2 linked regions of the Aliamphritea hakodatensis genome follow. The main gene of each other region encodes a partner of the protein of the gene in region 2 in a complex. Links are inferred from orthologs where the notes say so. Each region holds a gene or a part of one and is shown on either strand. Other genes may lie near its edges. The genes, in order: PCI15_RS09265 and iscU.

What was found.
Region 1: the proteins of iscU (region 2) and PCI15_RS09265 are in contact, whole or in part, in a solved structure (PDB 5XT5), measured with the Bacillus subtilis proteins. The link is inferred for Aliamphritea hakodatensis from one-to-one orthologs.

The regions. Positions count from the first base shown.
Region 1 is NZ_AP025281.1:2,028,003-2,033,856, reverse strand. The notes cover bases 1,057-3,920. They hold PCI15_RS09265 (SufS family cysteine desulfurase), read left to right. Parts: upstream 1,057-1,582; coding sequence 1,583-3,259; downstream 3,260-3,920. Other genes in these bases: PCI15_RS09260 (HalD/BesD family halogenase), read right to left, coding at 3,321-3,920; PCI15_RS09270 (DUF2069 domain-containing protein), read left to right, coding at 1,103-1,495; wrbA (NAD(P)H:quinone oxidoreductase), read left to right, coding at 1,057-1,077. In the rest of the region: arsC (arsenate reductase (glutaredoxin)), read left to right, coding at 130-477; more of wrbA, read left to right, coding at 478-1,056; more of PCI15_RS09260, read right to left, coding at 3,921-4,196; PCI15_RS09255 (LysR family transcriptional regulator), read left to right, coding at 4,369-5,235; PCI15_RS09250 (sensor domain-containing diguanylate cyclase), read right to left, coding at 5,227-5,854. UniProt on the Bacillus subtilis protein: Type II cysteine desulfurase that acts as the initial step in the SUF-like Fe-S cluster assembly pathway.
Region 2 is NZ_AP025281.1:1,152,673-1,157,649, reverse strand. What follows is about bases 1-2,972. They hold iscU (Fe-S cluster assembly scaffold IscU), read right to left. Parts: upstream 1,693-2,972; coding sequence 1,309-1,692; downstream 1-1,308. Other genes in these bases: PCI15_RS05245 (IscS subfamily cysteine desulfurase), read right to left, coding at 1,732-2,946; iscA (iron-sulfur cluster assembly protein IscA), read right to left, coding at 929-1,252; hscB (Fe-S protein assembly co-chaperone HscB), read right to left, coding at 301-828; hscA (Fe-S protein assembly chaperone HscA), read right to left, coding at 1-295. In the rest of the region: Fe-S cluster assembly transcriptional regulator IscR, read right to left, coding at 2,984-3,484; tRNA (cytosine(32)/uridine(32)-2'-O)-methyltransferase TrmJ, read right to left, coding at 3,691-4,443; PCI15_RS05230 (inositol monophosphatase family protein), read left to right, coding at 4,588-4,977. UniProt on the Bacillus subtilis protein: Part of the SUF-like system that mediates the biosynthesis of iron-sulfur (Fe-S) clusters. Acts as a sulfurtransferase and thus transfers sulfur from SufS to SufB.

The sequences.
Region 1 (5,854 bases), 880 kb from region 2 along the record:
TATACAATAAGCCCTGTCAGCGCCACCTGTTTAAACATATATATCATAGGCCTGACGCATCATTATTATAATTGCGCCGTTGTAAAAGTAACGGCCTGTTTGCTCACTGTCTTTAAAAGGTATGGTGCTATGTCTGCTGAAATTTACCACAACCCTCGCTGCTCCAAGTCCCGGGCGACCCTTGCCCTGCTGGAAGAAAACGGCGTCACGCCGGAAATCCGCCTGTATCTTGAGAATCCGCCGACTGAAATGGAACTCAAGGAAATTATCACCCAGCTGGGCATCAGCGCACGGGAACTGCTGCGTCCCGGTGAAGCTGAATATACAGATAACAATCTGGCGGATGAAACCCTCAGCGAAGACCAGATTATTGAGCTGATGGCTGAATACCCGAAGCTGATCGAGCGCCCGATTGTCATCAAAGACGGTCAGGCACGGATTGGCCGTCCGCCGGAATCCGTACTGGAGATTCTCTGAGTGAGTTCACCTTACGTTCTGGTTCTCTACTATAGCCGCCATGGTGCCACCCGCACCATGGCTGAACAGATCGCCCGGGGCATCGAAGCCAGCGGCATTGACACCCGTCTGCGCACCGTCCCGGAAGTGTCTGCCGAGTGTGAACAGTCTGCGCCCACCATTCCTGCAGACGGTGACATCTACTGCACTGAAGCAGATCTGGCAAACTGCAGCGGTCTGGCACTGGGCAGCCCGACCCGTTTTGGCAACATGGCCTCACCGCTGAAATACTTCATCGACAGCACCAGCAGCTTATGGCTGAGCGGTGCGCTGATCGACAAACCTGCCTGCGTATTCAGCTCCACCGCCAGCTTACACGGCGGCCAGGAAACCACCCTGCTGAGCATGATGCTGCCATTAATGCACCACGGTATGCTGATGGCCGGCATTCCTTATTCTGAGTCTGAGCTGCTCAGCACCACCCGGGGCGGCACCCCGTACGGCGCAACCCATGTTGCCGGACAGGATGGTCAGGATCTGGACAATACCGAACGCAATCTGTGCCAGGCACAGGGCAAGCGTCTGGGCAGGCTGGCCACACAACTGCTGAACGCCCGCTAATTAACCACTGGACGAGAACCTTCCCATGCAAGCAAAACTTCAGCGTCTGGTTAATATCAGCCGGGCTGCGACACTGCTCAGTTACTTTGGACTGATCCTGTTACTGACCGCCTGGTATCTTCTGATATCTCCGCCGCCGACGGCAAACCCTTATGTTATCTGGGCAGTACAGACAGTGCCTCTGGCCCTGTTCTACCCGGTGGTCATCAGGAAAAATCTGCGTGGCCATATCTGGCTTTGCTTCTTCCTCAGTATCTATTTTATGCATGCGGTACAGACCGCCATGGCCGGCGGCCCTAACAGTTTACTGGCACTGGCTCAAAGCTTACTGGTTGCCAGTCTGTTTACGGCAGCCATGATGTTCACCCGCTGGCAGAGTAAACTGAATAAATTACTGAGTGCTGCAAAAGCAGAATAAGCAACGGCTGATATCCGGACGCTTTCAGAACAGCAAAGCGCCGGCTTATTACCGGGAAAATACAGAGTCAGACCCAGGAGTTGTAAGTTGAGTTTTTCAGTTGCCGACATCCGCCAGCAATTTCCACTGCTGGCTCAGCAGATTCATGATCAGCCACTGGTCTATCTGGATAATGCCGCCACCACCCAGAAGCCGGCAAGCGTGATTCAGGCAATCAGCAACTATTACAGCGCGAACAATGCCAATGTTCACCGTGGCGCTCATCATTTAAGCGAACGGGCAACGGTACAGTTTGAAGCGGCCAGACAAAGCGTCCGACAATTTATCAACGCCGCCAGTGACAAAGAGATAATCTGGACCCGGGGCACCACCGAAAGCCTGAATCTGATCGCCCAGTGCCTGACAGGCCAGCTACAGAAAAACGATGAAATCCTGCTCACCGAGCTGGAACACCATGCCAATATCGTCCCCTGGCAAATGCTGGCGCAACGCACCGGTGCAGTCATCAGGGTCGTGCCGGTTCTGCCAAACGGCGACCTTGATCAACAGGCATTTGGCCACCTGCTTAACCACCAGACCAGAATTGTCTCACTGACCCATGTATCCAACGCACTGGGCACGGTAAACCCGCTGGCCGCTATGGTCCGTCAGGCCAAGGCAGCCGGTGCAACAGTGGTTGTCGACGGCGCTCAGGCCGTGGCCCATATGAAGGTTGATGTACAGCGCCTGGGTTGCGACTTTTACGTTTTTTCCGGCCATAAGATGTACGGCCCGACCGGCACCGGGGTGCTGTACGGCCGCCAGGCACTGCTTGAAGCACTGCCCCCCTGGCAGGGTGGCGGTGAAATGATCCGCAGCGTCAGCTTCGAACACACCGAATACAATGACCTGCCTTTTAAATTTGAAGCCGGCACACCCAACATTGCCGGTGCGGTTGGCCTGATGGCGACGATTGACTGGCTGAACAGCCTGGACCGCCGTGCCGTTGCCGGCCATGAACAGGCACTGCTACAGCACGCAATAAAATGCTGTGATCAGGTAAAAGGCTTTACCCGGATTGGCACGCCTACCGCCAACGCCGCCATTCTGTCATTCCAGCTGACCAGTCACCACCAGCAGGATGTAGGCCTTATTCTTGATCAGCACGGGATCGCGGTACGTACCGGCCATCATTGCGCCATGCCACTGATGAGCAAACTGGGCCTGCCGGGCACCATCCGTGCTTCATTTGCAGCCTATAACACCACTGAAGACGTGGAGCGTTTTGCTGAAGTGCTCCATCAGCTGACCGCCAGCGGCTTCTTTCCGGTCGCCGAAACCGTCAGCAGCGACAAAGCCTTTACCGATAACCCGTTCGGTAAAGACATTGATTCAGACACCATACTCAGCAGGCTTGAACCCCTGACCAGCTGGAACGACCGTTACCGGGAAATCATGTTACTCGGCAAACAGTTGCCTCACATGACCAGCGAAGCAAAAGTCAGCGAACATCTGGTAAAAGGCTGCGAAAGCTCTGCCTGGCTTGATTATCAGAAAGATAATGACGGGCGCTACTGGTTCAGCGCCGATGCGGATGCAAGGGTTATCCGCGGGCTGATCGCACTGTTGCTGGCAGCGGTAAACGGCAAAACCGCTGAGGACATTCTGCTGTTTGATATTGAAGGCTATCTGAAACGCCTGCAACTGATGAAGCATCTCAGCCCTTCCCGGGGGAACGGCTTGCTGGCGATCATCGCCCGCATCCGGGAAATTGCAACGGCCTGACTTCCCTGACAATACCGGAAAAACAGGCCATTTGTGCCAACTGTACTCTGAACAACAGTGGCTAATCGGTCAGATTATCCACCCGCATATTTTCCCGTTCATAATGAATCGGCATCGCACGGCCATATAAATGCTCGGAATGTTTAGGCCGGTTAACCGTAAACGGGTCAGTTGAATAGGTCGGCAGCGCAATAATGCGCATGGTATCCCCTTCGATACGGGTCACCCGGTGCATGGAAAAACGCCCCTTGAACAACTGCAGATCACCGGGGCGCAGCTGTAACTGATGCACCCTGTCACTGTTGCCTGCCAGCACGTCCCTGACATCGTCAAAACACTCATCTTCCGGATGGCGGACATCCGGGGCGAATTCAAAACACCCGCCGGCTTCAGACTCCTGTACCAGAATACTCACAGTGAATTCATTACCGTCAAAATGCCAGGGGAAATAATGCCCGGAATCCATCACCGAATACGGGTTACGTCCCAGTGGATCCGCCCAGCAATATAACGGCCAGATATTCAGGCACTCGCCCACAAAGCGCAGCATTTGCGGGTCTTCATAAATGGCACGCAGGTCTGAGCTGTCTTCCAGCACATCTGAATTGATATAGCCGCTCTCACGGCGCTCAAAAAAGCGTTTCGGATGGTCTGCTGGCAGGCTCTCATCATCCGGCGTGAAATAAGGATTATGGCTCCCCTGCGACCAGAATGTTTCCGGCAGCAGGCGCTTTGCCTCTGCAGTCATCCGCTGCAGGGATTCCGGCCTGACAAAATTGCGGATCACCACACAGCCGATATCATCCAACGCTTCACGGCAGTGCGCCAGTAACGCCTGCATTTCAGGATGTTCCAACTGATCAATCGGATACCTTTGCAGATCAACAATGTCTCCCAGCTGCATACCTTCCGCCTGAATCACTGTTTGCCCGTTCATGATCTTCTAACTCCACATCAGATGTTTATGTTGCGGCAACCGGCCGCCGTTTGCATAAATATCAAACAAGCTCTTCCATAAAACAAACAAATATAATCTAATGTTAATATCGAATTTCCCGATTCTAATCAGGACCGGTAACGGCACCGGCGAGTCTTACTTAAGAGGTGTTATGAACATAGAGCACATGCGCGCCTTTCTGGAGGTGACAGCTACCGGCAGTTTCCAGCTGGCTGCAGACAAACTCTGCGTCACCCAGTCAACCATCAGTGCCAGAATTAAAGCCCTGGAAGACCGCCTTAACCGGGAACTGTTTCTGCGCCGGCGTAACGGTGCAGAACTGACCGCTGCCGGCCATCACTTCCGCCGCCATGCCCTGACGTCAGTACGGGCATGGGACCGGGCACGCCAGGAAATCGCCCTGCCCGACGACCTTAAGGCCATCGTTAATCTTGGCTTACAGCTCAATCACTGGGAGCAGATTGCTCCGCCCTGGCTCGCCTGGATGGAACAGGAAGCACCGAATGTTGCCACGCATGTACTGGCGGAATACTCCACCACTCTCATGGAGCGCCTGCGGGACCGGTTACTGGATGTCGCCATTCTTTATGACCCGCAACAGCGACCGGAGCTGACCATTGAGCCCTATATGAGTGAACCGCTGATTCTGGTCTCCACTGAGCCCCGTGAAGTGGTTCCCGGCAGAGTACCCGGTTATATATTCGTCGACTGGGGTGACAGCTTCCGGGCTCAGCACAGCCTGGCATTCGCCGATGTTCCGGTACCCAAACTCACCGTCGGCCTGAGCAGTGTCGGCTTACAGCACATTCTTAACCACGGCGGGTCAGGGTATTTTATCGCCAGCTCAGTTGAACCACTGATCCGGGAAGGCAGACTGCACAGGGTTGAAGAAGCACCGGTATTCCAGCGCCCTACCTATCTTGTGTATCAGGAATCACCCAGCGACAGTGAACTGATTGAAACGACCCTGAAGGGCCTGAAGGCGATCGCACAGACTCAGTCAGCAATATCAGACTGACAGTTCACCCTGAGCCATCCCGGTGACCTCATTACTGACACTGATCTGATTACGGCCGGCAGATTTAGCGACATACAAAGCATCATCTGCCGCCTTAATCAGCATATCCATCTGTGCAGCATGTTGCGGAAAACTGGCAATCCCGGCACTGAATGTGTAATGAACTTCAGCCTCAGATAATTGCATAGGCTGCTCCGCCACACGCCGGCGCAGCTGTTCAACTAACTGAAAAGCACCGTCTGAATCCGTATTGGGAAGAAGCAGCAGGAATTCTTCACCGCCCCAGCGCATCAGCGTATCCGATTGCCTCAGCTGCGCGGAAATACCCGCCACCAGATGTTTGAGTACCTGATCACCCACCTGATGACCATAGCTGTCGTTGATCGTTTTAAAGTGATCAAGATCGATCAGGCTGACACTGAACTGCCGCCCATAGCGCTGCGCATAACTGAGCTGCTTACGAAAATGCAGATAACCGGCCCGGCGGTTGAGCAAATCTGTCAGGTAGTCATAGCTGGCCTGCCGCCGTAACAGGACCTCCTGAGCCTTGGCAGCGCTGATATCCTGCACCATCCCCACCATCCTCAGAGGCTGTTGCTGCGCATCCCGCTCATACACC
Region 2 (4,977 bases):
GGGCCTTAAGGTCAGCAATGCCACGCCCCATCAGACGCTTCACAGAAACGATCGTATTGAACGGATCCCTGGCTGCCTGCGCCAGCGCTGTGGCACCCACTTCAGGCTCAGCTTCGGTATAGCGGACAACCGAGGGCAGCAAATGCTGACCGTCATGATCCGGCAGCGTAACAGTTTCACCATTACGTACAGCAGCCACTAAAGAATTGGTTGTACCTAAATCAATCCCCACTGCCAGCTTGCGCTGATGGGGTTCCGGGGTTTGTCCCGGCTCTGCAATCTGCAATAAGGCCATAATGATTAATCGTAAAGTTTGTCTTCAAGCGCTTCTACGTCCCGCTCCAGCTTATAAATGAACTGCATTTTTCTGACAGTCACTGCTGCAGCCGGATAATCCGCCTGATCATAAAGGGTTTGAAATTCAGCCTGGAACACCTGCTTGCGCTCAGCAACCTCGGTATACATGTCTTCAACAGCCGCATCCGGATCGTCGGCATCCGCAATGTCTTCAACAGCTTCACGCAGTTCCATTTGCTGCATCAGAAACATGGGGTCAAGCTGAACAGATGATTCTGAATAAGTATCTTCTCCCCGCAGAGAAAGCAGGTACTGTGCGCGGCTTAACGGCGACTTCAGGGTCGCAACCGCTTCATTCAGATACGCGGTATATTGAACCGAAAGACGGCGCTCATGATCTGCAAGATGTGCAAACTTATCCGGGTGTAACGTTTTCTGCAGTTCGCGGGTACGCTCAGACAACGCCTGCTTATCGAGCTGATAACTCTCCGGCAGACCAAGAAACTCAAAATAGTTCTGTTTTATATCCATGAAAGAGCCGGCAGATACGATTCAGCCGTTGCACGACCGGATGCAATCCGGACAAGTACAGCGGCTGAAAAAGAAACGGGAGTCAGGAACCTCTAACGGTTCAGATGTTGAAGCTTTCGCCGCAACCACACTCATTTTTAACATTAGGATTGTTAAACTTAAAGCCTTCATTCAGGCCTTCTTTAACAAAATCCAATTCGGTACCGTCCAGATAGAGCAAGCTTTTCGGGTCAATGACAATCTTAACGCCTTCAGCTTCAAAGACCTGATCTTCATCCTGAACAGCATCAACAAACTCAAGGACATATGCCATACCGGAGCACCCGGAGGTTCTCACACCAAGACGAATACCTGTTCCCTGCCCTCGGGATTCAAGATAACGGTTCACATGATTGGCCGCAGCACTGGTCATTGTGATTGCCATAAGTTTCCTCCTAGAATACCGGTCAGCACCCGGAGACGACCGGGTGCCGGACAAGCTTACTTAGCCTGCTTTTCTTTGTAATCAGCAACAGCCGCTTTAATTGCATCTTCAGCCAGTACTGAACAGTGAATTTTCACTGGTGGCAGCGCAAGCTCTTCCGCAATTTTAGTATTCTTCAGCTCGGCAGCCTCATCCAGAGTCATGCCTTTAACCCACTCAGTTACCAGCGAGCTTGAAGCAATCGCGGAACCACAACCGTAAGTTTTAAACTTAGCGTCTTCAATAACACCTTCATCGCTAACCTGAATCTGCAGGCGCATAACGTCACCACATGCAGGTGCACCCACCATACCTGTGCCAACGTTGGTATCTTTATCATTCATTTTGCCGACATTACGCGGATTCTCGTAATGATCGATTACCTGATCACTGTAAGCCATAACGACCTCCTCAGTTTGGTTTCACCAGCCAAGCGACGCTTAGTGATGAACCCATTCAACCTTGCTTAAATCAACACCGTCTTTGTACATGTCCCACAGAGGCGACAATTCACGCAGCTTGGAAACCGCTTCGCGAATCTGTTCGACAGCATCGTCAATATCCTGTTCGGTAGTAAAACGCCCGATAGAGAAACGGATCGAGCTGTGCGCCATCTCATCATTCAGACCCAGCGCACGCAGTACGTATGAAGGCTCAAGGCTCGCAGATGTACATGCAGAACCTGAAGAAACCGCCAGATCTTTCAGTGACATCAGCAGTGACTCACCTTCAACGTAGTTGAAACTTACATTCAGGTTACCAATGTAACGCTGATCAACGGAACCGTTGATATGAATCTCTTCCATATCTTCGATCGCATTCCAGAAACGGTTACGCAACGCGGTAATCTTGTCTTTATCAAGCTGCATGTCTTCTTTGGCCAGTCGCGCTGCCTCACCCATACCAACAATCTGGTGGGTTGCCAGGGTACCAGAACGCATACCACGCTCATGACCACCACCATGCATCTGAGCTTCCAGACGAACACGCGGCTTACGGCGTACATACAAAACACCGATCCCCTTAGGGCCGTACATCTTGTGACCTGAAACAGATACCAGATCCACTTTCATTGCAGCTACGTCGATATCAACCTTGCCAGCACTCTGAGCAGCATCTACGTGGAACAAGACACCGTTAGCACGGGTAATTTCACCGATTGCTGCAACGTCATTGATCACGCCGATTTCATTATTCACGTGCATAACAGATACCAGAATCGTATCTTCACGCAGTGCATCAGCAACTGCCTGAGGCTGAATAATACCGTCAGCATCCGGATCAAGGTACGTCACCTCAAACCCTTCACGCTCTAACTGGCGGCAGGTATCCAGAACTGCTTTGTGTTCAATTTTGGAGGTAATGATGTGCTTGCCTTTTTTAGAATAAAAATGCGCCACACCTTTAATAGCCAGGTTATCCGACTCAGTTGCACCGGACGTCCATACGATTTCACGCGGATCAGCGTTCATCAGGTCAGCAACCTGTCGACGTGCAGTCTCAACAGCTTCTTCAGCTTTCCAGCCATACAGATGAGAACGGGAAGCCGGATTACCGAAATTACCTTCGATGGTCAGACATTCAATCATCTTCTCAGCTACCCGGGGATCAACCGGTGTAGTGGCTGCGTAGTCAAAATAAATTGGCAACTTCATTACATCAACTCTCCAAAAACGTCTCTTTATCAGAGACTCAGGCGCTTACTTTCGCCTCTATTAAACTCGTATCTATTAACGTCTGCTGTTCACGATCCTGACGTTTTGCGACGGCCTGAACATCTTGGCGGGCCATCAGATCAGCCAGACTGATCTGGCTTAGAAATTCATGTATCTGGCTACTGAGATCACACCACAGATGGTGTGTCAGACAGGTACTCCCCCCCTGACAACCACCAGTATGACCACCACCACTGTGCCCGCATCCCGTCGCATCAACAGACTCATTAACCGCATCAATCACTTCAGCGACATCAATCGCATGCTGCTCACGGTTAAGCTGATACCCACCACCGGGACCACGTACACTGCGCACCAGATCATTACGACGCAACTTAGCGAATAGCTGTTCTAAATAAGACAGGGAAATCCCCTGACGTTCAGATATATCCGCCAGGCTGATAGGTCCGTCACTTGCGTGAAGCGCAAGATCAAGCATCGCGGTAACCGCATATCGGCCTTTCGTTGTTAATCGCATAAAATACTTCCCTCACCCCAAACTGAGCACGCGGGGGATTATGCAATACCCTAGTATTTTAGTCAATTATATAACCAAGTAATTCACTTGGTTTTTAAATACCGTTTCAGGCTGAAAATTCATCCGGACCGGAGACAGCAAAATCCGGTCAGATAATCACAGCCGCCACTGAGGGCGGCGAGATTCTAGCACCTTTTGCAGGATGACTAAACGTCTGCGTCTGACTTCTTCAGACGTTTCTGAGTCGCGGTAAGGATTCCCCGCAGCACATTGACTTCAATTTTATCTGGCAGCGCTCTCAGAAACAGCCGCCGTAACCGCGGCATGAGCTGGCGCGGCTTCTCGGGATCAAGAAACTCAATATCAATCATGGTCTGCTCCAGATGCTCGAACATCCGCTCCAGTTCCTGCATATCCGCCAGGTCCACATCCCAGTCCGTCCCCCACTGGGGCTTATCTTCCATACTGCCCTGCTGCAAAGCGGCCATGCGAAGCTCGTAGCAAATAACCTGTACAGCCGCACCGATATTCAGCGAACTGAAGGTCTCTTCCGTAGGGATATGCACATGATAATGACAACGCTGCAATTCTTCATTGGTCAGTCCGCGATCCTCACGGCCAAATACAACCGCCATTTTCTGATCAGCACCCAGACCTGAAGACACCCCTCCCAGCTCGCGGGGGTTCAGCAACGGCCAGGGGATATTCCGGCTACGGGCACTCGTACCCACCACCAGATGACACCCTTCCAGCGCCTCATCCAGCGAACCAACAACCAGCGCACTTTCCAGCAAATCAGTGGCACCCGAAGCCCGGGCAACAGCATCTTCGTGAGGGAACAGTTTAGGCTCAACAAGACACAGTTCAGCCAGCCCCATATTTTTCATTGCCCGGGCGACCGCACCGATATTGCCGGGGTGAGTGGTATTTACCAGTACAATTCGTATATTTTGCAGCATCAAATTCAGACTTATAGTATAAAAAGGCGATTATTTTACCAGAACCTGCCAAGTATTCGCGGTTTGTTGTTCTTTATCTCAGCAAGATTTTGCTATAATCGCGCTCTTTGATTTCTTACCCTCCCGACGACTGGTATTAGATAGATGCAACCGATGGTAAATATCGCCCTGCGCGGCGCACGCATCGCAGGCGAACAAATCGCCCGCGCAGTGGAACGACTCGACCTGATTAAATCCGAACAATCAAGTGTCAGTGACTTTTTCGAAGAGACCTGCAAGCAGGCAGAAAAGGCGATTGCCAGCACAATCCAGAAAGCCTATCCGGACCACGAAGTAAATGGTGAATTCACTGGCCAGCACGCTGCAGAAGGCACCGCCGCCATTACCTGGCAGGTAAACCCTATCGACAGCACCAGCAACTTCGCAAACGGCGTACCTGTGTTTGCCCTGAGCATCGCCGGTTACCAGCGCGGCCGCCTGGAACACGCCATCGTACTGAATCCGATGAACGGTGAAGAATTTACCGCCAGCCGT